Regions from separate parts of the Vibrio sp. E150_011 genome, predicted to be linked through region 3. Evidence: predicted binding sites of a transcription regulator. Region 3 holds the regulator's gene; each other region holds the start of a gene.

Region 1 (8,314 bases), on a different contig from region 3:
CGGCTTTATGCTTAACAGTTGGGTAGCCAAATAAGGTAAAAAATAACGGAATAACAATGAAGGTTGCAGTCAGCCCTAACAGCATACCTAACGCCGAGACAATGCCCAGTTCGCCGAGACCAGTGTAGGCGGTGGGGTAAAAACTTAGAAACCCGATACCGGATGACAATGCACACAGAGAAAGAGGCTTGAAAGAGTGCGCGACCGCATGAGTGAGGCTAAGGGTATTGTCTTCACCTTTGATCCGCAGCTCTTGAATATGCAGGCATAAGTGTATTGAGAAATCGACAGCCAGCCCGATAAACATGACCATAAACACAATGGATATCGTGTTGTAATAACCCACGACGAAAAGTCCGGCGGCAAACGTCCAGGTTAAGCCAATGATAACCGTTAGGTAACAAGCTATAATCACACGAACGGAGCGAATACCAATCGCAAGAATCAATACCAAACCTGCCAACGACGCCGCCCCAGCTATCGCGATACTGTTGTTCGCGTCGGCGATCTCATCGAAGTCCAATGCCGCTTGTCCGGTAATCTGGACCTCCACTTTTGCCGGCAGGTTTGCCTCATTAATGATCTGATGGATCGTTTCAATAATGACTCGGTTGGGCTCTTTCACGCTATCGTCTGGTTGTGCCACTAGCGTTATCGCATAGGCACTAGGGGACGTAATCTCTTGACGTAAGCGTTGATTCCAATCGATATCTTGTCCGTTTATCGCGGCCAAAAGCGGGTCCAATACATGCGCGTCTAAAAGTGGATCATCATGCGTTGAATTTTTGGCGATCAATTGCCCAAGATACACATCAAGCTGTTGTGACTGAGCCCCCGCCATTAGCGGCGCCATTTCTTTGCTCGTGATACCTTGTAAAGTCTTAAACTCGGCATCAGAGACAAACCCTAACGCATACTGCTGAAACCAAGAAAGCAATGAGGGTGCGAATACATCTTTGAAGATAACCGTCTTAGCCAGTTTTTCATATAACGTGTCAACACTTTGTTTGGCGAGTTCGGGATCATCGCTGGTGATCAACACCACGACGTTACCCGTTTCAGGAAAGGTATTATCAAGACGGACGAGATTGTCTACCCATCCCCCTTCCTGCTTCACTAAAGAAGAAAGATCAGCATTCATTTTGAAGTGCTGCTGCCCATACCAGGCACTGCCGGCGGTTAGCATGAGAACAATAAGTAGAATCGTTTTTGGGAAACGTTGGATAAGAGCGATAAGTTGATTCACGATAGGCTTACAATGCATTGCAATAATATCGATAGTTTAACGCAAAATTCGTTTTGCTCGTCAATTTATTGTTAGTGGTATCGTTAAATACGCGGTAGACCTGTGGGCAACACAACAATGGTAGTCGTTGTATTTAGCGCTATAGGTGGTAGTGCAGGTGCAGGTAATAAAAAAGGAGCCAAGGCTCCTTTTTAAAATCGGATCAATCTGACCTATTCTTGGTCAATCATCCATTTACGGAATTCTTTACGCTCTTGCTTAGACGCCTTTGAATACCATGCTTGCAGCTGCGCGACATTATCAGAAGCGACTGGCGCAGCCGCCGTTTCATTAGATGGTGTTACTGAGGCACTTGTGGACGCAACGCTCGTCGCCGCGACGGCAGTAGTAGCAGCGACCGCGGTGGTAGAAGGCGTGGCGGCCTTCGCCACAACCATGTCACCAGAAGCAAAAGTAATACCACGCTCAGCATTATGTGCAGCGATCAGTTCATCCATCGCCATATAAGGCAAGAAACCATCTTTACCTTTTAGCTTTTCTTGCTCGTACGCTAATGCGTAGCCATCTTGTGTTACTCGCCATTCTGGCGAATCTCCACGAAATGCAACCTTAGCTTCTTGCTCACTGCGCGCGACTGGGTGGTTAATTTTCACCTCTTCGCCTGTCACATTAAGCGTTAGTACATATGGCGCAGAGGTAAAAACATTTGAACTACTACCTTTGCCCAGCTTTTTATCCATACGCACAACAACTTGGTTTTCGCCTTCAACCAATTGGTTCTTACCAATTCGCTCTCCGGCTTCTTGCCCGTTAATAAAGTAAACCGACACACCTTTCATAGGGACCAGCGTTGCGGCATTAACGCTAAATGCCAGGCTCAACGCGGTAAGAATAACAATACTATTTTTCACAATCGGCTTCCTTTACTACTGCCTAGTTTCTTGTCAAACAGCATGCCACAGAGACCACTTGCAAAAAAGGATTTTTTAGATAAATTGACATCTAAATCACTAATTAACAGACATAAAAAAGCCACCCAAGGGTGGCTTTCAATATAATCTGTTAGCTAAAAGCTAGATTAGAATTCAGCTTTTGCACCAAGTGCGAAACCGATATCATTTGACTGGTAGTTACCAGAGTTATCAAGACCGTGACCATCGTTGCCACCAAGTTCAGCGTAAACAGTTGCGCCTGGAGCTACCATATAACCAGCGTTTACAAACCAACCCATTTCTGAGTCTACATCTTGTGTTGAACCGTTTGCACTAGTAAGAGTCTTCTTATCAAAATTAGCGTACTGAAGGCCAGCAGCAAGAATAACTTTATCAATGGTGTAATCTGCAGCAAGACCATAGATATCCATGCTGCTATCAACACTAGATACAGTATCATTCATACGATAATAACCAGCTTCTAGATTTAGGTTTTCAACACCAGCCCAGCGACCTTCTAGAGCGTATAGTTCTTCACTATCACCTGAATTTGTAATACCAGCGCCTTTAAAGTCTGCTTTGCCGTAGAAACCAGTAAAATCAAAGTCTGCTACACGGTAACCAAGTTTAGCGTCGACCATGTTGCCGTCTTCACCCAAACCTGCGTTTGTGTTTTTATCTTGCTTGTATGCGATACCAGCGTAAAAATTGCCTTTATCGATGTCATAACGGATAGATTCATCTGCACCAAATGGTGAGTTATTAGAGAAGAATGCATCAAAACCAAACTGGTAATCTGAACCGATACCCGCGTCATCTAGAATAGAATCTAGGCGACCAACAATTAATGAACCAGCAGCTTGAGAGTAAACACCTACGTAAGTGTTACCAGCTTTAACCGCGCTGTTAGATAAACCATTATCTGCGCTGCCGTCAAATTCCCAGTAAGCACCAAACTGTAGATCGTCGTTAATTGCGTAGCGAACATCAAATCCAAAATCCGCGTCTTGAATTTGTTGCTCAGTACTTTGGTCTACGCCAATGTCTTGTACATAAACAACTTCAATGTCACCTTTAAGGTCAACAGTTACATTGTTCTCGTTGTAAATTTCGATTCCTGCTTGCGCAGAACCTGCTGCAAATACTGCTAGAGCTACTAGAGTCTTTTTCATGATAATCCACTGCCTTTTCATTAGATGGGAATTCCCTTTCGGTTCCCTTTTTTAATATATATCGCGCCAAAATCATTTTTTAGAACAACAACCTTTTGTTCTCAAGTCGTTTCAGCGTCGTTAAATCTCGAAATCAAGAATGCAAAAGTTATAAGACAATGTCAAACACTCTAAAGGCTCATGATAAATTATTATAAAGACATGTAAAACAATGGGTTATGAGAAAGTTCGTGATGTACCGCAAAGTTTTTTCATGGTAGTAAGCTGCAATATTTCGCTAAATAAAACATCCAATAATTACATATAACTCTAAAGAATGGATAACAAGCACACCGCTAGCAGAACTTTAAACTATCAACATATGTTTTTTGGCGTTTTATATTTTTCACCAATCAAATTATATAGCCACCTATGAAAGTTCACTCATTTTTTGTGATATAGATCAAAACTCTAACAGCAATACCCTGTCGAGAATCTTTGATTGCCATGGTTCGAAGTGTGCTATCATCGCCCGACTGCAACTTGGATCACAGTATGACAACCAGTAAAATTCAAACATCTATTCGTAATAGCTATCAAAACCTGCAACATCAGTTGGATAACTTTGTACCTCGTCGGGCGCAAAACTACCTGGTTTCCGAAATTGCCAAGACATTACTTGGGCAATATCACAAATCAACACGCATTATTGTTGCGGAAGCTGGGACAGGTATTGGGAAAAGTCTCGCCTATCTGATGGCCACGATTCCTATTGCAGTGCAAAATAACCGCAAAATTGTGATTTCCACCGCAACCGTAGCGCTTCAAGAACAGCTGCTTGATAAAGACTTACCTCTATATAGGCGAATAACCGACCAAAACTTCTCCTTTGTTATAGCAAAAGGTCGTCAACGTTATTGCTGCGCGGAGAAGTTAGCGGTCGCTTGCGGTATCGGTCAGGCGGATGACAACAACAGCCAACTCGCCATGTTTGATGCTAAACCAAAGAAAAGTGACATCACACAGCTTCAAGATATGTATGAGAAGCTGTCTCAAAACAAATGGAATGGTGACCGTGACTCATGGCCTAACCCGATTGACGATTCAATCTGGCAGTCTATTGTCAGTGAAAAGCACAGTTGTAATAGTGGATTACCCGCACATAGGCAGTGCCCATTTGCTAAAGCACGCTCTGAACTCGATAAAAACGACGTCATTATTGCTAATCACAGTCTGGTCATGGCAGACGCTGATCTGGGCGGTGGGGTCATCCTACCCGAACCAGAAAATACGATTTTTATCTTTGATGAAGCGCATCACCTGCCACAAGTCGCGCGTGACCACGCGTCGGCTTCCGCGGCATTAAAGGGGACAGTGAGTTGGTTAGAGCGCTTAAACCAAGCGGTATCTAAATATTCGGGGCTGGCTGACGAAAAACGTGTCGGTCGTTTTCGCAATGAACTTCAAGACTCAATACAGCAGCTTATTCCGTTACTCGGCGAAGTGAATACATTTTGTTCTAGCCTAACCTTTGAAGACAATAACTGTCGATTTGAAAACGGCGAGCTGCCGACGTGGTTGGAAACGCAAGCGAAAGATCTTAAATCCATCACCCAAAAAGGCGCACAAGCTTCCGCTAAAATAGCCGACTTGATTTCAGAGCGACTGAAAGATGGAGAGATCGCGACGCGCATTGCAGAACCTGCGCTGGCGGAGCTTGGATTCTACATTCAGCGTTTTGACAATCTAGCGGCGGTTTGGCGACTAATGAGCGAGGCGCAAAAAGAAAAAGGGGCGCCGCTTGCTCGCTGGATTGAGCAAAGTAAAGAACGCGATAATGACCACATTGTCAGCGTATCGCCACTCGAAGTTGGCTGGCAACTCGACCAACAGCTGTGGTCTCGTTGTGTCGGCGCCGTGCTCGTCTCTGCCACCATGAGAGCGCTTAATTCTTTCTCATTTTTCTGCCATCAAAGTGGCATTAGTCAAAAAGAAGACGATGGTGTGCAGTTTCTTGCCCTTGCTTCGCCTTTTGACTATGCGAATCAAGCAGAATTGATTGTGCCAAAGATGAAGTACGAGCCACAAGCCACGCCTTTTACTGATGAGTTAAAAGAGAAACTCATGGAATACATCGCTGATGGTAAAAGTAACCTTGTGCTATTTTCATCTTATTGGCAGATGAACCAGGTCGCCAATGACATTAAAGGAAAGTTCGCATTAAAAGGCTGGCACCTGCAAGTACAAGGAGAACGCTCGCGCACAGAAATTCTAAATAAACATAAAACGCTGACTCAATGCGGTAAAACCAGCGTTCTTTTTGGAACCGGTAGCTTTTCTGAGGGGCTCGATCTCCCAGGGGAGTTATTAGAAAACCTCATTATTACCAAAATACCGTTTGGCGTGCCTACTTCACCAATAGAACAAGCGCATGCCGAATACATTGAACGCCGCGGTGGTAACCCGTTTCTACAGATTACTGTTCCAGAGGCCAGTAAAAAGCTGATACAATCGGCCGGACGTTTACTGCGAAAAGAAAGAGATTGCGGAACCTTGTATATTCTCGATAGACGTATCGTAACCAAAAGGTATGGCAAATCTCTTCTCGATTCCCTGCCCCCATTTAAAAGAACGATAGAAAAGTAAGGTGATCGGTTTCCATGGAATTTATTGAACCCAGCATGTTGGTGGTTCTTGCGCTAGTGGCGTTTGCTGCTGGTTTTATTGACGCCGTCGCAGGTGGCGGCGGAATGCTAACGGTTCCCGCCCTGCTCTCGCTTGGGTTGCCGCCGCATATCGCGCTTGGTACCAATAAACTCGCTGCGACTTTTGCCTCCTCGACAGCGGCCTTTACTTACTATCGTAAACGACTTTTTAAGCCCGAGTGCTGGAAACGAGCATTCGTGTCTACATTGATTGGTGCCACGCTAGGCACGCTTGTCGTTGATATGATCTCAACACAATGGCTCGAGAAAGTGCTTCCGCTCGTTATCCTTGCCGCTGCGCTTTACACTGTTTTTCACAAAGCACCAAGCGCGGATGGTGATGGCGTCAATCGCGGATGCCCAAAATTCAATCGTAAACAATACTTGCAAGGCTTGTCACTTGGATTTTACGACGGTGTCGCGGGGCCAGGTACGGGCGCATTTTGGACCGTGAGTTCAATGGCGTTGTATCGTTTGAATATCTTGTTGGCTTCTGGTCTGGCTAAGGCAATGAACTTTACCAGTAACTTCACGTCCCTCATCACTTTTGCCATTCTCGGTCATATTAATTGGGTTTTGGGACTGACGATGGGCGTATGCCTCATGGTTGGGGCTTACATTGGCGCGCATTCGGCCATTCGGTTTGGTGGCAAGTTCATTCGCCCTATTTTTGTAACCGTTGTGAGTATTCTCGCAATCAAGCTCGCCTACGATGCGTGGTTTTGATCGTTAACATTGATTGTTTGATTTGCCAATGTGAGTAAAGTGCTTAGGAGAAACCATGAGATTAACCGATCTACACGCACGTCTCGATGTTCTCCGACGGTCTGCTTCTGCGCTTGATGCACAGCGTCAGAAACACGCCCCGGCTTTGTTTGATCAGCAGTTATTTAATTCGCCATCTCGGCTGTTGTCACCCTGTGTACAAGAAGCAAAGGAGAACCTGCGCCAGCTTTCCTCTCCAGACCTTCACGCCAACAAGGCACAATACCTGTCAGAGCGATTTGTCGCACAGTTAGAAGCCTTAGAGCGAGCACTCGCCTCTTCATCATTAGCCGCAGCAGGTAATCATACTACGCCTATTAATGAACTTAACGCCAGCCTTGAGCAGCACAAAGTGTGGGAAATCAGACTGTGTGATATGGTCAGACAAAAAGAAGTCCAGTATAAATCAGCCCCACATAATGTGGCGCTAGAACAAGCATGGCGAACCGCCGAGCAACGCTTGCAACGCTGCCGGTCAGCCATACTCAATATTGAACATCAGATTAGCGAAAGTGAGAAGTTTTTATAATGCCAAACGATCAAAGCTTAGACAGTGCGCCAGAAGAAATAAAACTGGCCGTTGACCTTATTTATTTGTTGGAAAGTAATGATATTTCACCAGAAATAGCGTTGAAAGCTATAGATATCGTTCAATCCGATCTTCGTCGACAACTCGAAAGCAGTAAGCAGTAAGCCAGTTTCGTTATTTGTCACACAACGACTAAATGATCGAATACAGATATCAAGGGATCAGCCGCAGCCCTATCACGTTGAAAAGATCCGGCACTCTAAGATCGATGCCAGATCCTTTCAACCATTGTAATCCAGGGACAAATCACACTTTAAATTGGTTCATTAAACGCTGCTGCTCCGAAGATAGCTGGTAAATATCATTACCCACACTTTCCGACTCTCCAGCTTGATCTAAGATCTTCGCGCTTAAGTCCCGTATATTGGTGACATTTTGGTTTACCTCACTTGAAACAGACTGCTGCTCTTCCGCCGCTTTTACGATTTGTGAGTTCATGTCGTTAATCGCCGATATTGACTCAAAAATACTACTCAACGACGTTACCGCTTGTTGTACATGAGACGCCGTAGAATCAGCAAGTTGTGACCCATGTTGAATCGCTTGAACCACATCTTTGGTTCCCTTTTGTACGCGGTCAATCACCTCGCGAATCTCCCCCACAGAGTCATGCGTTCGACTTGCAAGATTACGAACTTCATCTGCCACCACCGCAAAACCTCGTCCTTGCTCTCCAGCTCGAGCTGCTTCAATTGCTGCATTGAGAGCGAGTAAATTGGTCTGTTCAGAAATCCCCTCGATGACCGCTAAAATTGCGGTGATATTGGCGTTGTTATTCGCCAATTCCTCAACAATAGGCACGGTCGCCTTCATTTGTTCAACAAGTCTCACCATCTCGGCCGCTGACAACTCCGCGACTTCTTGTCCTTGACTTGCGGAATTATTAGCCGATTCCGCCGCTTCAACCGCCGTTTCCGCATTTTGAA
Region 2 (8,314 bases), on a different contig from region 3:
CTCATTGAGCAATTCATTCGCTACGTCATTCATTTCAGTGTGATCAAGTGTCGCCGAAAACATGAGAGTCTGACGACGACGGTGTTTCGCTGCACGATGAATTCGCATCAATTCAGGAGCAAAACCCAGATCTAACATACGGTCAGCTTCATCCAAAATAAGCGTTTCTAGGCCATCAAGGAACAAAGAGCGATGCTCTAAGTGATCCGCTAGACGTCCTGGCGTTGCCACGATGAACTTAGGGTAGCGGCTGAGTGCTTTTACTTGATCGTTAAAGTTCTCACCACCTAGGATAAGCGTCGCATCGTACGTCAAACCACCAAGCATTGCTCTAAGCTCACTATAGACTTGCTTCGCCAACTCACGCGTTGGCGCCAAAATGACGGCACGTGGGTCTTTAGCAGAGAAAGATTTACTTTTTAGTGATTTGTGAAGCATAGGCAGTACAAATGCCAGAGTCTTACCTGAACCCGTTTTCGAAGAGGCAATCAGATCCTTACCCGCAATGGCGACTGGGATCGCTTGCTTCTGGATATCTGTCGCTTTTTTGAAGTCGTAGTGCTTCAAATTCTTCAATAAACGGTTATCAAGACCAAGATCTTTAAATTGCAATGGTTGTACTCCTAACGAGGTGGAACGAACTAAAAAATAAGGGGCGCATAATACATGATATTTGTCATCGTCACCAGCATAGTGCATAGCAACTAAAAAACCTAAATTTCGACGGATGTTGTAGTCTAATTCTTATGCAAAGATGCGAACATAAGCTTTTTTTTCAGAAAAGCTAATGAAACAATAAGTTAACGCGACACCTGTTATATATCGTGATTTAGATCACATTAACACGGTGCTAATTAATCTCATAATTAAGACAGCCAAAATTTAACGATAAAATCGCGTAATTTTTTGGTTTTTCTGACTTTTAAATAGTTTGCGTTCTTAAAATAAGGCACTAAACTGAAAATTAGCCTTATTGCCTAGATGTAGCAGGGCTGTTTGAAATAATAATATCCTCAAGGAGCTTTATAATGAATAAAATGATAATTGCAGCAACAGCAGCGTCGGTTCTACTACTAGCAGGTTGTGCATCTGGTCCAGATGAAGCAGAAATGGCTAAAATGGATGATCTAAACAACCAAGTAAGCCAACTAAGCACTGATGTACAAGCGCTTAAAGACGAAGTACAAATGGGTAACAAAAACGCAATGGCTGCACAAGAAGAAGCAGCACGCGCGAATGAGCGTATTGATAACATCGCTCAGTCTTACACTAAGTAAGCAGCACAAGATAAATGAAAAAACACCCGCTAAGCGGGTGTTTTTTTATGGATGCTGATACGCGTTATTCTAGCGTTTCCATCGGCGGTATTACTTCTACAGGTACACCGTTTTGTGCTAACACAACGGCCTTAGCCACTCGGTCAGAGACACCATACTCTTCGATCCACCATTCAAGCTCCTGCGGTATCGTCATCGCCTTTTTTGTGCCATCACTGCGAGTTAACGGCTCGTGAGCCTCAATGAATACACTTCTGTCAGGCTCCAACGCGACTTTAATCGGCTCGTCAATCACGCGCACTTGTAACCCAACCTTGGCCTGATGAAACAACCAATCGATATCTTTAGGGTCCATGCGAATACAGCCTGCGCTCACCCGTAAGCCAATACCAAAGTCTTTGTTGGTACCATGGATAAGATACGTCCCGGTACCATAAGCTAAACGCATCGCATAGTCCCCCAGCGGGTTTTCAGGACCTGCAGGTACGACTTTAGGTAACTCGACACCTTTTTCTAAATAATCTTTCCTGATTGAATTTGGCGGCGTCCAAGTTGGATTCTCTCTAAGCTGACTGATCTTGGTCGTCATTTCTGGTGTATCTTGTCCAATACGCCCGATACCAACCGGAAAAATATGCACAATATTCTTCTCAGGTTCAAAGTAATACAACCTTAACTCTGCAAGGTTAATGACGATGCCTTTGTGCTCAACCTGAGGCAATATGGTTTGACTTGGAATGGTCAACACATAGTCTTGTGGCGGCAAAAACGGGTCGACCCCCTTGTTGGCTGCCATTAAAGACAAAAAACCGACATCGTAGTGCTTCGCGATGTCTGACATTGTCTCACCTTCAACGACACTATGATAATTGATGGTCCCGACAAGGTTACTACCATCTTCCGGTAGCTCATATGTCGCCGCATTTACCCACTGCGAGAAGCCTAGGCAAGCCGCTAAAATCGTCCTACGATACATCAATGTTGATCCTTTGCTTCTTTATATACGCTTAAGGTTATCTCTCTTTGTGTCTTGTGATCAACTATAGGTTCCGGATAATCTAAACTTTGAAACGATGCCCACTTCCAAGGTTGATGGATATAACGATTGGGCACGTCCGATAATTCAGGGATCCATTGACGAACAAATTCACCATGGGCATCAAAGCGCTCTCCTTGACTAATCGGGTTGAAAATTCGGAAATAGGGCTGACCATCGCACCCTGTTGACGCGCACCATTGCCAACCGCCATTGTTGGAAGCCAAATCGCCATCAATAAGCTTTGACATAAAGTAAGCCTCTCCTTGGCGCCAGTCGATGTGAAGATCTTTCACTAAAAAACTGGCGACAACCATTCGCAATCGATTATGCATCCAGCCCGTGGCATTGAGCTGTCGCATCGCAGCGTCAACAATCGGGTAACCGGTTTGGCCAGTCGACCAGCAAGAGAAGTAATCCTGACTTCCTTGCCAAACGAGGTTTTTTTCCCAGGGCAGATACCCCTCGTGCCGACTGAGCTTGGGCTCAAAGTGGAGTAAATGTTGATAAAACTCTCGCCAGATAAGCTCACTTAGCCAGATCTCAGCCCCCGCGGAAAGCGCCTCGCCTTTCGCATCGTAATAAAGACGTGCGACACACTGTCTAACGGATAAAGCCCCAATCGCGAGATAAGGACTCAACTGACTGGTCCCGTCTATTGAAGGAAAATCCCTGTCGTTATGATAGTCAGCGACCCTATCGTGGCAATATTCTCTTAGTCTTTGAATGATGTCATCCGTCTCTATAGGCCAATCCTGGCTGCTGACACGTGGGTAACTAAACGGACGAGTTGGTGCAAACTGATGTGGCAACGGGATATCGACAGCCACTGATATCGCCGGTTTTTGAATTAGAGGTAGCGTAAACTGCGATTTCCAAGCGTTTTTAAATGGGGTAAACACTTTGAAGTTCTTCCCCTGTTTATTTAAAACCGTACCTGGACGCAAAACACATTTGTCATCAAATGTTATTAATTTTTTACTTATGCTTTTTAAACGAGCGGCCAAATCTAAGGTTCTTTGTATCTCGTTGACTTCATGATCTAAATTCATGAATACACTGTCGATATCCAACTCTTTGACCGTATTGATTATCCAATCATTGGCAGTATCGAAATCTTCGCACTCGTGATAAAGCAGAGGAATATTCAAAGCGTCGAGCTCCCTGCTCAACACCGTTAAGCGGCGATACACTAGATCGGCTTGAATGGGCGCGAGATCATGTTGCTGCCACTGTTGAGGCGTCGCAATATACAAACCGACAACCGGGGTTTCCCCATCGATGGCGTTGATAAGTGCCGTGTTATCTACGGTTCTCAGATCACGATTAAACAGCACGAGTTTCTTCATCTTAGTTTCTCTTAATTTGGCTTAAAGGTGATCAGATTAAAAGGTCAATGACTGGCGACACATGGATCTGGGTATCGCGATATTCACGTTGTTCTCGTATCACGGCCAGATGCTTTTCCGACAACGATTTCTCAGCAAACACGTGAACGTGCTGGAAGTTCATCATTATCTCGTCATTGAATAAAGCAGCGATCTCATCCACGCCATCTAAAAATGTCACCGCAATACCCTGTTCAACTAAATTGGCGTAATAAAACCATGCAAACACATTCCCAACGCTGTCCATGTTGATGAGCAAGCATTTGCTTGTTAACGATTTCTTCGATTCAGCTTGAATCATCAACATTAATCGGTTTATCAACGTTGTCCGAAATAGAGCAAGCTGCAAAGAACGCAGCCCTGCTTTAACAAAATCGATCGCGGACAGTACGGGCAACACAAATTGTGTTTCTACAACCGCTAACGGGTATTCTTTCAAAACATAACTAATGATTCGGTCTGTTTTACTGCCATCTAAAAGACTCAACGCTTCGAGTACATGCTCCACTTCGTCAAGTTGAACCGATGTGGTTTGCTCCGTCAGTAACGTATTGGAATCGATCAGTGATTTCACCTTGCCAATGGAAACCCCTTTCGCCAACCAACCTTGTACGCATTTTATCTTTTCGATATCACTTTGCGTGTAGAGTCGGTGACCTTTATCCGTACGCTCTGGCTGGATTAAGTTGTAACGCCTTTGCCAAGCTCTTAGCGTCACTGGTTTTATGCCAGTAATATCAGCCACTTCCCGAATCGCATAGCATGTTTCTTTAGAGGCCATAACGTAACCGCATTTCTTCTGGGTGCGGCTGTAGAAAGCGCTGTTGCGCTAGGTAATCATCTGGGTAGGCCCTGAGGTAATGCTTGATCAATGTGAGCGGCGAAAGTAACGGTAAGACACCAGTGCGATAGTCATCAATCACTTGTGATAGCTCACGCTTCTCATCTGCGTTCAAAGACCGTTTAAAATACCCTTGAATATGCATCAGCACATTGGTCACATTCTTTCTACTTGCCCTGTGTTTCAAGCCGTCCATCAACCCCTGACGGTATTGCTGATAAAAATCACTGGGCTCAAGTTCATTTTGGTGCGCGACTAAACGCCCTAATGATTTATAGGCACTCGGGTTATGCGCCATAAGTGTTAACTTGTAACGAGAATGGAAATCAACAATTTTCCCTGGTGTGGGTGCGCCCTGCATGGATTGATAAAAATCATTTAATCCAAAGACGCGAGAAATAAAGTTCTCCTTCAACACCGGATCATTGAGTCTTCCATCTTCCTCAACAGGTAACCAAGGCATTTTCTTCATCAAGTGCTCTGTGTATAGACCCACGCCATTTGTTTTGGCGTGACCGACGGTATACACCTTTACCCTTTCCATGCCACAACTTGGAGATTTAGCGCAAACGATGTAGCCACACATTTCAGTGTCTTCTAACTCTGCCACCTTTTGATGAGTATAAGTCAGCATTCCGTCGGTATAGTCTTTCGTAGCGTCCTTAGTTTCAACCAAGCTGATGCGCTCTTCATTAGACATAAGACGTATGGTTGGCCTTGGTACAGGTAACCCCATCCCAACTTCTGGACACACCGATACAAATGAAAAATAGTCCCTTAGTTCCTTATTCACATAGGTACTTTGTTTATGCCCCGAATCGTATCGTACTTTTTCTCCCAATAAACAAGAACTGATACCCAGCGTGATTGGTTGCTCATCCATTTGCGGTTCCTCGTTGTACAAAAAATGGTTATGTATAAGGAATAGCACAACCTGATAAGTGATACAAAAAAATAATCTGTACAATATTACGAGCGACTCAGCCACAAGTTCACTCTTCAGAAAAATTATTGATGTGTGCAAACCATTCTGCAGTAAATCGATTGCTTAATAACTTTCAACACATTTAGTTATCATTGTGTGGCTATCTGGTATTTTCACGAAAAAATGTGATTTAAATCGCATGTAAGCCTTTAAAAGGCGGGTAGTATTCGTTTTAACAAAGAACGAAGCGTTCAACAGAATTAGTTAAAATATTAGGAGCAATACGATGGCTACCCCTCATATCAACGCAAACCCGGGTGATTTTGCTGAAACAGTCCTGATGCCAGGTGATCCACTTCGCGCTCAATATATCGCTGATACGTTTTTAGACAACGTAGAAAAAGTGTGCGATGTTCGTAACATGTTCGGTTACACCGGTACCTACAAAGGACAACGCGTTTCTGTGATGGGTCACGGTATGGGTATTCCGTCTTGCTGCATCTACGTCCATGAACTTATCAAAGATTTTGGCGTTAAAAATGTAATTCGAGTAGGGAGTTGTGGTGCAGTACGCGATGACGTCAACTTAATGGACGTCGTTATCGGTATGGGAGCTTCTACAGACTCTAAGGTTAACCGTATCCGTTTTAACGATCATGACTTCGCTGCGATTGCTGATTTTGGTTTATTAGAAGAAGCCGTCAAGCAAGCTCGCGGACAAAATGTTCCGGTTAAAGTCGGTAATATTTTCTCAGCAGACCTTTTCTATACGCCAGAAGCCGATATTTTCGACAAGATGAAACATCTAGGTATTTTGGGGGTTGATATGGAAGCGGCCGGTATCTACGGCGTAGCGGCTGATTTAGGCGCGAAAGCGTTGACGATTCTGACCGTGTCAGATCACATCATCCGTGGCGAGAAACTGAGCTCAGAAGACCGTCAAAAATCGTTCAACGATATGATGACTGTCGCGCTAGAAACCGCGATCAATATTTAAGTTTACGAAGCCAGTTCAATGCCTGAAGTTGAACTGGCTTTTTAACAAACCATAGGGGGTGAACGTGTCAGAAGGCAAGTTGCCGCAGGCCGCAAATGGGTTACAGCTCAATTTTTGTAAAACATTGGCGTGTGATAATTTTGGACAAAGTGATGCAAGTTTGTATATTTTGCAGCACAGTAATCCCAAGCGACCTGCGATGGTGTGCCGTGAATGTGGTGCGTTTCCCCCCCTACTTAACAACCAAGAGGTCCTCTCCGAGCTAAAGCGATTGCAATTGGCTCATGATGATGGACTCCCTTGCTGCAAGGATGCGCAATGTGAGCACTTTGGCATGTCCGTTTATACCCATAAGGAGCGTTATCATGCCTTTGGGTTTAGTGGCGATCGTCAGCGTTATCGATGTAAGCAATGCCAAGGCACATTTGTCGATAAATGGTCGGGCACGAATAAAAAGACCTTGATACAAGAAGCATTACTCGCACTTTTATTTACTGGTTATTCCGTCAGAGAGATTTGCCGAAAGCTCGACATTAACCCCAAAACGTTTTACGACAATATCGACCAAATTGCGAGTCGATGTCGTAGGAAACTTGCCAACATTGATGCTCGCTGGCTGAACCATGCCAGTCATTATGAGCTTGCCTCAAACTATCAAAGTCTCCAAAAGAGCAGTAACAACGGGGTATTTTGGTTTGTCACTTGTGAAGCCAATTCGGGCTATGTGCTATGCCAACACACCAATTACACCGCGCAAACCAAATCCAGTAGTAATCTTGATCATGATGCTTATCAGCCGAATTCACAGTTCTTGCCGAGTAGCTATCAGGCTGAAAATTATTCGGAGAACAAAAGCTTTACTGGGAATGACACAACAAAAGAACACAGCGGTTTCAGCCTCAAAGAGCGAATCGATATTAATTATCAAAATATTCTCGCCAGAAGTAATGTCGAAGACCCCCTTGGTAATTTCTCTACCTTTAACTATCCAAATACTGGGACATTAATTCGAGCGCCGTACACCTCTTACGCACATTATCTACTCATCTCTGAGATGATTGGTGACCAAAAGCCACTCACTATTTATATGCCCCAAGATCCCCTTTTGCGCTCGGCAGCCCTAACCGTCTACCTTGAACGTATCCATCAAAACAATATCGACCTAATGTATGTGTTGCAAGACCCTCACTGGGACAACAGCGGTCAATCAAAAACGACGGATATAGCACTAATGGGTTGGTGGCGGGACCGATGGACCATTGCTCATCAAGACAATGGAGCCAGCAAGGGACTCTGTTACCTATCGGGGAATGATTCTTTCGCTAGTAACGCCGACGTTTTCAGTCATGATAGCCATAACGATAGCTGGTTAAAGACGGCATCTATTCAAAGTGCATTATTTTATCAAAATCGATTCCAATTACTGTTTGAAAGCTTTATTAACGAGCCAAGGCGAAAATTACGCCCCAACGGCATTATGCCTTTACTCGACATATTCCGAGCTTGGCATAACCTATGTTATCAAGATAAACAGGGGCTCACCGCGGCTCAACGATTAAACATTTGCCAAACCCCAATGACGCTAAAACAGCTACTTGAGTAATAATAAAATTCTGACGTCATCGACTATAGAAAAAATAAAGAAATCCCTAATAGGGCGAATAACGTACCTATCACACTTCGGCGGCTAACCCGCTCTCCCCTTACTGCATAAATAATAAGTATAAATAGTGGACTGGTTGCGATAAGTGTCTGCGCCACTGCTGGGTTGGCGTGTTTTAACGCAATTTGCTGCAACCACAATGCCAGAAATGTTCCGACAAATATTGCCCCAAGCAGCCACGTCCATT
Region 3 (8,314 bases):
CTGCAGCACATGATGCAGATTGCCCCGAATCAGACTGAGCAACAGATCCGTGATTACTTGGGCAGTTTTGGATTTCAGGGTGAAAAAGCACTGGATAAAGTGGCGCCGTTCTCAGGTGGTGAAAAGGCACGCTTGGTATTGGCGTTAGTGGTATGGCAAAAGCCAAACCTATTGCTACTCGATGAACCAACCAACCACCTTGATTTAGACATGCGTCAGGCCCTCACGTTTGCATTGCAAACCTTTGAAGGGGCGATGGTCATTGTCAGTCACGACCGCTACCTACTGCGTGCAACCACTGACGACCTTTATCTTGTTCATGACCGCCAGGTTGCCCCTTTTGATGGCGATCTAACGGACTACTACAAATGGCTAACAGAACAGCAAAAGCTTGAGCGTAAAGAAGCGCAAGCCAGCGAGCCGAGCAAAACGTCGACAAACAGTGCGGCCGCAAAAAAAGAGCAAAAACGCAAAGAGGCTGAATTCAGAAAGCTGACAGCGCCAATACGCAAAACCATTGATAAACTCGAAAAGCAAATGGATAAGCTAAATACACTCCTCAGTGAAGCAGAAACACAATTATCTGATACCTCACTGTATGAAGCGGAAAACAAAGCTAAACTGACTAAAGTCCTTGCCCAACAATCAACGAGTAAATCGACACTCGAAGACGTAGAGATGGAGTGGATGGGGCTACATGAAGAGCTAGAAAACATGGAACAGGAAATCAATGAATCATGAGTAATGAGCACGCGCCACTGACCCTCGAACACCTATGGCAATTCAGCCTGCAATACTATGGTGTGCGAGAAGTTAAAGAGGCGTGTCTTGCGATTCAGAACCACTATCATGGCAACGTAAACCTGCTGCTCGCGCTCAAATGGTTAGACGAGCAGCACTGTCATTTCTCTGCTGAAGATTGGCATTTAATACAGGGTTGCTTGGGACGCACTGAGCAGCTTCTCCACCATTTTCGCCACCTCAGGCGGCAGCTCAAAAACAACATCAACGACAGCCTGTACCGCGAGGCCTTAGAGTTTGAACTTAGCCTAGAAAAGCAGCAGCAATCTGATCTGGTCGACTGCATCAATGCACGCCACATCACCACCAATACAGGGGCGCTGCTCGTCACTAAATACTGCCAGCAACTTGGTGCGGATCACCTTGGTGGTGTATTTGCCAAACCTTTCGCGACCTTCTTCCCCTCTCGCCAGTAATCGCCCCCTGGATAAGTCATACTCGTTTTAATGCTCGTACATTAGCGACTTATTCCTCACTCGGACAAGCAAGCAAACGACATTACCAAATAAACAAGACACACGACGCTGTGAGCATAGCCATGCTCGAATTAAAGCGCTTCCAAGCTATCGGTGTCGATAAGTAGCGGCGAATTATCGTGCCAAAGCCGATCCAAACAGAAGACGTTTGGACTTGAATCAATAAGAAGATCAAACAGATCGCCCCAAGTGAGAACCAATAACTCTCACCGGAAAGCGCAAATGAACTCACTGCAGTGATCGACATCAACCATGCTTTAGGATTTAAATACTGAAATAAGACCGCTTGAAAGCATGTCATCGGTTTTGCTTGATCATCTTGCGACGAAGTGCTGATCCCAGCCGATAGTATCCGCCACGCTAAGTACAGTAAATAACCGCTACCCAGCCATTTGAGTAACGTCTGAACCACAGGGTAATTGGTAAAGATCACCCCTAACCCTGCGCCATTAATCAGAATCAAACTGATCAAGCCAAGCCCGATACCCAGACAATGTGGCAACGTTTTAACATAGCCAAAATTGGCACCCGACGCCGTTAACATCACATTGTTAGGCCCTGGCGTACCTGTCATGACAATCGCAAACAAAGCGACTGACATTATAAACGACCATTCCATGCTGCTTCCTTAATCCAATAGCTTAAATTGTATCGATACAATTTGCCATTTTATGGTTGCATAAATGATAAATTGCCGACAAAATAACCATAACAATGGATTAAACTTGACGCAAAAGGTTTATTGTCACCATGACAATCTCAAGCATTCGTGTAACTAAACAAGATCCGATGCCGATCTATAAACAGATTGCCGATCAGATCAGCGATCAAATCAACAATGGCACACTCTCGAGCAATGAAAAGCTGCCCACCCATCGCTGGCTAGCCGATCAGCTCTCCGTCACCGTGGGTACCATTACTCGCGCTTACGCAGAGGTTGAGCGTCGGGGGCTTGTCGAAGCACGAGTTGGAGCGGGAACGTATGTCACCGACAATGAGAAGCCGAGCTGGTTATTTGAAGAGCTCCCAGAACACTCAAACGAGTGCAACTTTAGCTACAACATTCCACCGCGGCTCGATCGCAGCGACATGCTCAAGCAGGCCATGCAGCGTATAGGACAATCTTCGCAACACCTCAATCAACTGATGCTTTACCAACCGCCAACTGGTTTGGATGCTCATCGCTCTATCGTGGCAAACTGGTTGAAAGAGCAAGGCATCCTTCTCGATGTCAACAAGCTGCTGTTTAGCTCGGGGGCTCAACACGCCATTCAGATGGTCCTTGATACCTTTACTCGTCCGGGTGATACGGTGTTGGTGGAGCAGTACACCTACCCCGGTGTCATCTCACTTGCAAGGCAAAATCAGCTCACATTAAAAGGGGTTGAAATGGACGATGAAGGGATCACACCGGAGTCGCTCGAGGTATGCTGCAAGCGCTATTCTCCGCGCTTTTTATACCTCACACCCACACTGCAAAATCCAACCACTGCTATCATGTCACCCGCAAGGCGCCAGGCTATCATCGCACTATGCCAAGCCAACAATGTCTATATCATTGAGGATGACATTAACGGCTTGTTGCTCAACTCGCCCCCAGCACCACTCGTAAACTCGGCACCAGAAACCGTCATTTATATTGGCGCCTTTTCAAAATGCTTAGCACCTGGGTTACGTGTCGGCTATCTCAGTGCGCCAGAAAAATTGTACCCACAACTTGTTCTGTCTCTACAAAACCACAGCTGGATGATCAGCCCTTTGCTGATTGCACTCACCTGTGAAATGTTGCTATCTGGCGATGCAGAGCGCAATATCACCGCCATTCATAATGAAATGAGTCAGCGACTGGCCATCACCAAGCGCGTTCTCGGTGCTTTTAACATGCGCTACCAAAGCGGTGGTTTTCATGTGTGGTTAACCCTACCTGAGCAGTGGCGACTCAGTGAATTTGTTCAAAAATCGGCAGAGTTAGGTGTCATTGTTAAGTCTGGAGAGTTGTTTGCCCCTCCGGGCGGAACGGTCATTCCTGCGGTTCGGCTTTCATTAAGCTCCCCCCAAACGATCGAACAGCTAGAGAGCGGCGTAGAAAAGCTCAATACACTATTATTATCAAACCCAATCAGTGAATTCACATTATGAACACACCGACACTACAACCTTTTATCGCCGCCAAGGGACTCGGTAACCCGCATATTCAAACCTTGATACCTCGATTCATCCGTCGTCGTTCCTTGTTTGACCCCGTGTGGGAAACGCTTGAGACCCCCGATGATGACTTTGTTGAACTGGCATGGAGTGAAGATCCCCACAGTGATAAGGCAAAGCATAAGCCGGTCTTTGTCCTCTTTCATGGACTAGAAGGCTGCTTTAATAGCCCGTATGCCAATGGGTTGATGCACGCCTTCGCAAAACAAGGCTGGCTCGCGGTTATGATGCACTTTAGAGGATGTGGTCCCAATCTAAACCGTCTGGCTCGGGCCTATCATTCTGGTGAAATCGGGGATGCAAGACACTTCATTGAGCTTTTGGATCATCGCTACCCAAATGCCAAAAAGGTAGCCGTAGGCATATCCCTTGGGGGCAATATGTTGACTAACTATCTCGCCCATTATAAGACAGATACCAAGCTCGATAGTGCGACGATTGTTTCTGCCCCCTTAGACCTCGCAGCGTGCTCTAGCCGTATTGAACAAGGTTTTTCCAAACTATATCGACGCTACCTACTCTCTTCGATGAAGAAAAATGCATTATTAAAAACTCACCTACTCAGCGAGGCATTAGGGTTAACCGCCGCTCGAATAAAAGAAATGAAAAGGCTTTATGAATTTGATGATTTAATTACCGCGCCACTTCACGGCTTTAAGGACGCTGATGACTATTACCAACGATGTTCTGCACTACCACGCTTGAACGATATCGTCATCCCTACGCAGTTTATCCACGCTAAAGACGACCCATTTATGAATCATGAGGTGATTCCTGATTATGAGCTGACCCCTCATCTAAGCTATCGTTTACTCGAACAAGGTGGGCACGTCGGCTTTTTATCTGGAAGCTGGCGCAAACCCGTTTTCTGGCTTGAAGAAGTATTGCCAAGTTATTATCGACACCTTGCTGAATAACTCCTGTCGGGCTCATCTCTGATATACTCTCACCATCATAGAAGAGAGAGGTATTTATGATTATCCCATGGCAGCAGATCGCATCGGAAACACTCGATAATTTGATTCAAGAATTTGTATTGCGTGAAGGCACCGATTACGGTGAAAGCGAATACACTCTAGCCGATAAACTTGCACATGTACGAAGCCAACTAGAATCGGGAGAAGCCGTCATTGTCTTTTCTGAATTACACGAAACGGTCGACATCAAGATGCGTAACTCGTTGTAAATATCTCGCCTTTGGCTATGAGGTGCTATAGTAAGCCTCTGCTTATCAGTAAATAGTTGATGGTAGCTATACGTTTACCGTTAACTACATATTTACCGTTAACGATACGTTTGCCGTCAATTATAGATTGAATCGCTCATGATAAGCTCGTGCCCAGATTAAGATAAACCATACATAAACAACATTTCCCAGCTTATCGGGATATGAATACTAAAAATACACAGGAAGTGTTATGTCAGCGAAACACCCTATCATCGCGGTGACAGGCTCCTCAGGAGCTGGAACAACGACAACATCAGAAGCATTTCGCAAGATGTTCAACATGATGAACATCAGACCTGCGTTTATCGAAGGCGATAGCTTCCATCGCTTTACTCGCCCAGAGATGGATGTCGAGATCCGCAAAGCAAAAGAACAGGGTAAGCACATCAGTTACTTTGGCCCTCAAGCCAATGACTTTCCTGCACTTGAAACCTTTTTTAAAAACTACGGACAAAATGGCGTCGGCCAATTTCGTCGCTATCTACATACATTCGACGAAGCGGTCCCATACAATCAAATGCCGGGCACCTTCACGCCTTGGCAAGACTTACCCCAAAACTCTGACGTATTATTTTATGAAGGGTTACATGGTGGTGTTGTTGATGGTGCCATTAATGCCGCTCAGCACGTTGACCTCTTGATTGGCATGGTTCCAATCGTCAACCTGGAGTGGATCCAAAAATTTGTTCGCGATACACGTGACCGTGGACACTCTCGAGAAGCAGTGACCGATTCCATAGTACGGTCAATGGACGACTATCTCAGCTACATCACACCACAATTTTCGCGTACTCATATCAACTTCCAACGCGTCCCCACCGTTGATACGTCGAACCCACTTAATGCGAAGGGAATCCCAAGTCTCGATGAGAGTTTCGTCGTCATTCGCTTAAGGGGCATTAAGAATGTCGATTACCCATATCTACTCTCAATGATTGACGGTTCCTTTATGTCACGTCATAACACCATCGTCGTACCGGGCGGGAAAATGAGTTTTGCGATGGAATTAATTGTCCGTCCTATACTACAGCAGCTAATAGAAACAGGGAAAATAGGTTAGTTTTTTGCGCCTAAACTTAGATGATTTTTTATACCGTGATCATGTGCACAGTTTTGTATAGGAAAATGGTCTGATGACACGATTAAAATCAAGAAAGTCCGCGCAAAAAAGGATACTATTTCTTTGAAACAGAAGATCGCTTGCGCCATCTTCAAAGTGCTTTTATGCTAGTGAGTCTCAACACAATGGACTTGCTATAATATATGGAAAGCAGCAAGCATACCCTGCAGAGGAAGTAAGAAATATGGTTCTAGGTAAACCTCAAACCGACCCAACGCTAGAGTGGTTCCTTTCACATTGTCATATTCACAAGTACCCTTCAAAAAGCACGCTAATCCATGCGGGCGAGAAGGCTGAAACACTTTACTACATCGTAAAAGGTTCAGTAGCAGTACTTATCAAAGATGAAGAAGGCAAAGAGATGATCTTGTCTTACCTTAACCAAGGTGACTTCATCGGTGAACTAGGCCTATTTGAAGAAGACCAAGAACGTACAGCGTGGGTTCGAGCTAAATCACCTTGTGAAGTGGCTGAGATTTCTTTCAAGAAATTCCGTCAACTTATCCAAGTTAACCCAGATATTCTCATGCGCTTATCTTCTCAGATGGCAAGTCGCCTACAAGTGACAAGCCAGAAAGTTGGTGACCTTGCGTTCCTTGACGTAACTGGTCGTATTGCTCAGACGCTACTTAACCTAGCAAAACAACCTGACGCAATGACGCACCCTGACGGCATGCAAATCAAAATTACTCGTCAAGAAATCGGCCAGATCGTTGGTTGTTCTCGTGAAACAGTAGGACGTATTCTTAAAATGCTGGAAGAGCAGAACCTTATCTCTGCTCATGGTAAGACTATTGTGGTCTACGGCACGCGTTAATATCTAACGTTACTAATAATTAAAAAGCCACCGCAAGGTGGCTTTTTTTATGGCGAAAGGGTGAGTCTATTTATTGATGGGTACTCTCAAAAATTTTATCCGCAGACGCTGCCACAAACCCTTGATAGTAGCAGTTATTATTCATTTTATAGCGCTTAGCAAACTCATAAAAACCTCCAGGTACACGCTTCTCTTCGCCTAAAAACGACACCAATACTTTGTCAGCCATGGTCGATGATTGCTCCAGTAACACCTCAGGTGATCCCTTGACCTCACCACCTGATTCATTGATCTCAAAACCAGCCTGGCGCAAATAATGATTCACAGCCACGACGTCTTCAAATCGCTGCAACTGATTCACACTCACGGTAAAGTGATTTGCACCATAACCATGAGCGGCAAGCCAAGAGGCATACTCACTTTCTTGCGCCAGTGTTTGATAATCTTCGCAGCTCAACGTCCACAGACGCCCACCAAACAGAAAATCTGCCGACGATACGGCCTCACTATCAACTTGATCCACCAGCTTGGTCACAATGGCCTGTAGCTCGGGTGAGCACTGCTCCACACACAGTTCGCTAATAAAAACCTTAGGTAACGTGTTGTCTGCATGCTCTAAATGAATGGCTGACAGCTTTTTAGCTTTGAATTCATACTCGCCTCCTTGCTGGTAACCAAGCTCAAGAAAAGGCTTGGCCAATGTCTCAATACCAACAGGGTCAAGATTAAAGGTGCGCAAGGCAATGTGATCATTAATCAGTGCTTCTTGCTCCTTCAGCAACCCCTGAATTTTCGCGGCGGATGGACACAGGCGCGTCGTATAATCTTGCCACAGTTGCTCAAATAACCATTCAACTTTCATATGTTGCTCCTTAGAGATCGAGTCCTGGGCTTAACGTCGCTGGAAGAATCGTTTCGTCTCCCTCCATCGATGCCATCGGATAGGCACAATAGTCTGCGGCATAGAAAGCACTCGGCCTCAGGTTACCGGATGCACCAGGGCCACCAAATGGTGCATCACCGCTCGCGCCCGTCAACTGACGGTTACGATTCACAATACCAGCACGGATATGGTCAACAAAATACAACCACTCGTCGTCATTGGTTGAGATAAGTCCTGCGGATAAACCAAAACGGGTATCATTGGCAAGTTCAACCGCTTGATCTAGCGTTTCATAGCGTACAAGCTGCAACAACGGGCCAAAATATTCTTCATCAGGTAATACATCAATTGTGGTCGCATCAATCAACCCTGGCGTCACAAATGCCGCCTGTCGCTGCTGTGACTCAACCAAACTCTTGCCGCCTAAGGCTTGCAGTGCGGACTGAGCCTGTATGATGTGTTGTGCTGCCTGTATGGATATTTGTGGTCCCATGAAGGGTGCCGGATCGGCAAACGGCTCATCGATACGTATTTTTGCTATCGCGGCGACCAGGGCTTCAACAAGTTGGTCACCTTTATCGCCAAAGGGAACATACAATCGGCGGGCGCACGTACAACGTTGCCCTGCACTGATATAAGCAGACTGAATGATGGTGTAGATCGTTGCATCAAGATCGCCATACGCCTCACTGACAACTAATGGGTTGTTGCCCCCCATCTCTAGCGCCAGCATTTTATCAGGCTGACCGGCAAATTGACGATGTAGGACATGGCCAGTATTCGC

The links. The regulator CRP, encoded in region 3, controls carbon source genes, mostly activating them, when cyclic AMP is high. The targets are predictions, from matches to a motif close to TGTGANNNNNNTCACA.
Region 1: the regulator CRP is predicted to act here: its motif matches at 3,782-3,797, upstream of dinG (ATP-dependent DNA helicase DinG).
Region 2: the regulator CRP is predicted to act here: its motif matches at 5,652-5,667, upstream of deoD (purine-nucleoside phosphorylase).

What each region holds. Positions count from the first base shown of each region.
Region 1 covers NZ_JBHFOL010000002.1:363,052-371,365, reverse strand. Annotated here, with positions in the region: gene ACE1OE_RS04860 (MMPL family transporter) at 1-1,246, opposite strand, end outside; gene ACE1OE_RS04855 (DUF2057 family protein) at 1,459-2,157, opposite strand; gene ACE1OE_RS04850 (porin) at 2,325-3,350, opposite strand; gene dinG (ATP-dependent DNA helicase DinG) at 3,885-5,975, shown strand; gene ACE1OE_RS04840 (TSUP family transporter) at 5,990-6,760, shown strand; gene priC (primosomal replication protein PriC) at 6,816-7,328, shown strand; gene rsmS (pleiotropic regulatory protein RsmS) at 7,328-7,492, shown strand; gene ACE1OE_RS04825 (methyl-accepting chemotaxis protein) at 7,635-8,314, opposite strand, start outside.
Region 2 covers NZ_JBHFOL010000001.1:421,525-429,838, forward strand. Annotated here, with positions in the region: gene ACE1OE_RS01730 (DEAD/DEAH box helicase) at 1-612, opposite strand, end outside; gene ACE1OE_RS01735 (Lpp/OprI family alanine-zipper lipoprotein) at 1,029-1,277, shown strand; gene ACE1OE_RS01740 (L,D-transpeptidase family protein) at 1,342-2,253, opposite strand; gene phrB (deoxyribodipyrimidine photo-lyase) at 2,253-3,662, opposite strand; gene ACE1OE_RS01750 (MerR family transcriptional regulator) at 3,694-4,482, opposite strand; gene ACE1OE_RS01755 (YbgA family protein) at 4,472-5,425, opposite strand; gene deoD (purine-nucleoside phosphorylase) at 5,754-6,464, shown strand; gene ACE1OE_RS01765 (transposase) at 6,529-8,067, shown strand; gene ACE1OE_RS01770 (DMT family transporter) at 8,091-8,314, opposite strand, start outside.
Region 3 covers NZ_JBHFOL010000011.1:43,176-51,489, forward strand. Annotated here, with positions in the region: gene ACE1OE_RS16275 (ABC transporter ATP-binding protein) at 1-741, shown strand, start outside; gene ACE1OE_RS16280 (TIGR02444 family protein) at 738-1,217, shown strand; gene ACE1OE_RS16285 (LysE family translocator) at 1,300-1,896, opposite strand; gene ACE1OE_RS16290 (aminotransferase-like domain-containing protein) at 2,028-3,416, shown strand; gene ACE1OE_RS16295 (hydrolase) at 3,413-4,399, shown strand; gene ACE1OE_RS16300 (YheU family protein) at 4,456-4,668, shown strand; gene ACE1OE_RS16305 (phosphoribulokinase) at 4,901-5,770, shown strand; gene crp (cAMP-activated global transcriptional regulator CRP) at 6,015-6,647, shown strand; gene ACE1OE_RS16315 (2-oxoadipate dioxygenase/decarboxylase family protein) at 6,718-7,509, opposite strand; gene astD (succinylglutamate-semialdehyde dehydrogenase) at 7,520-8,314, opposite strand, start outside.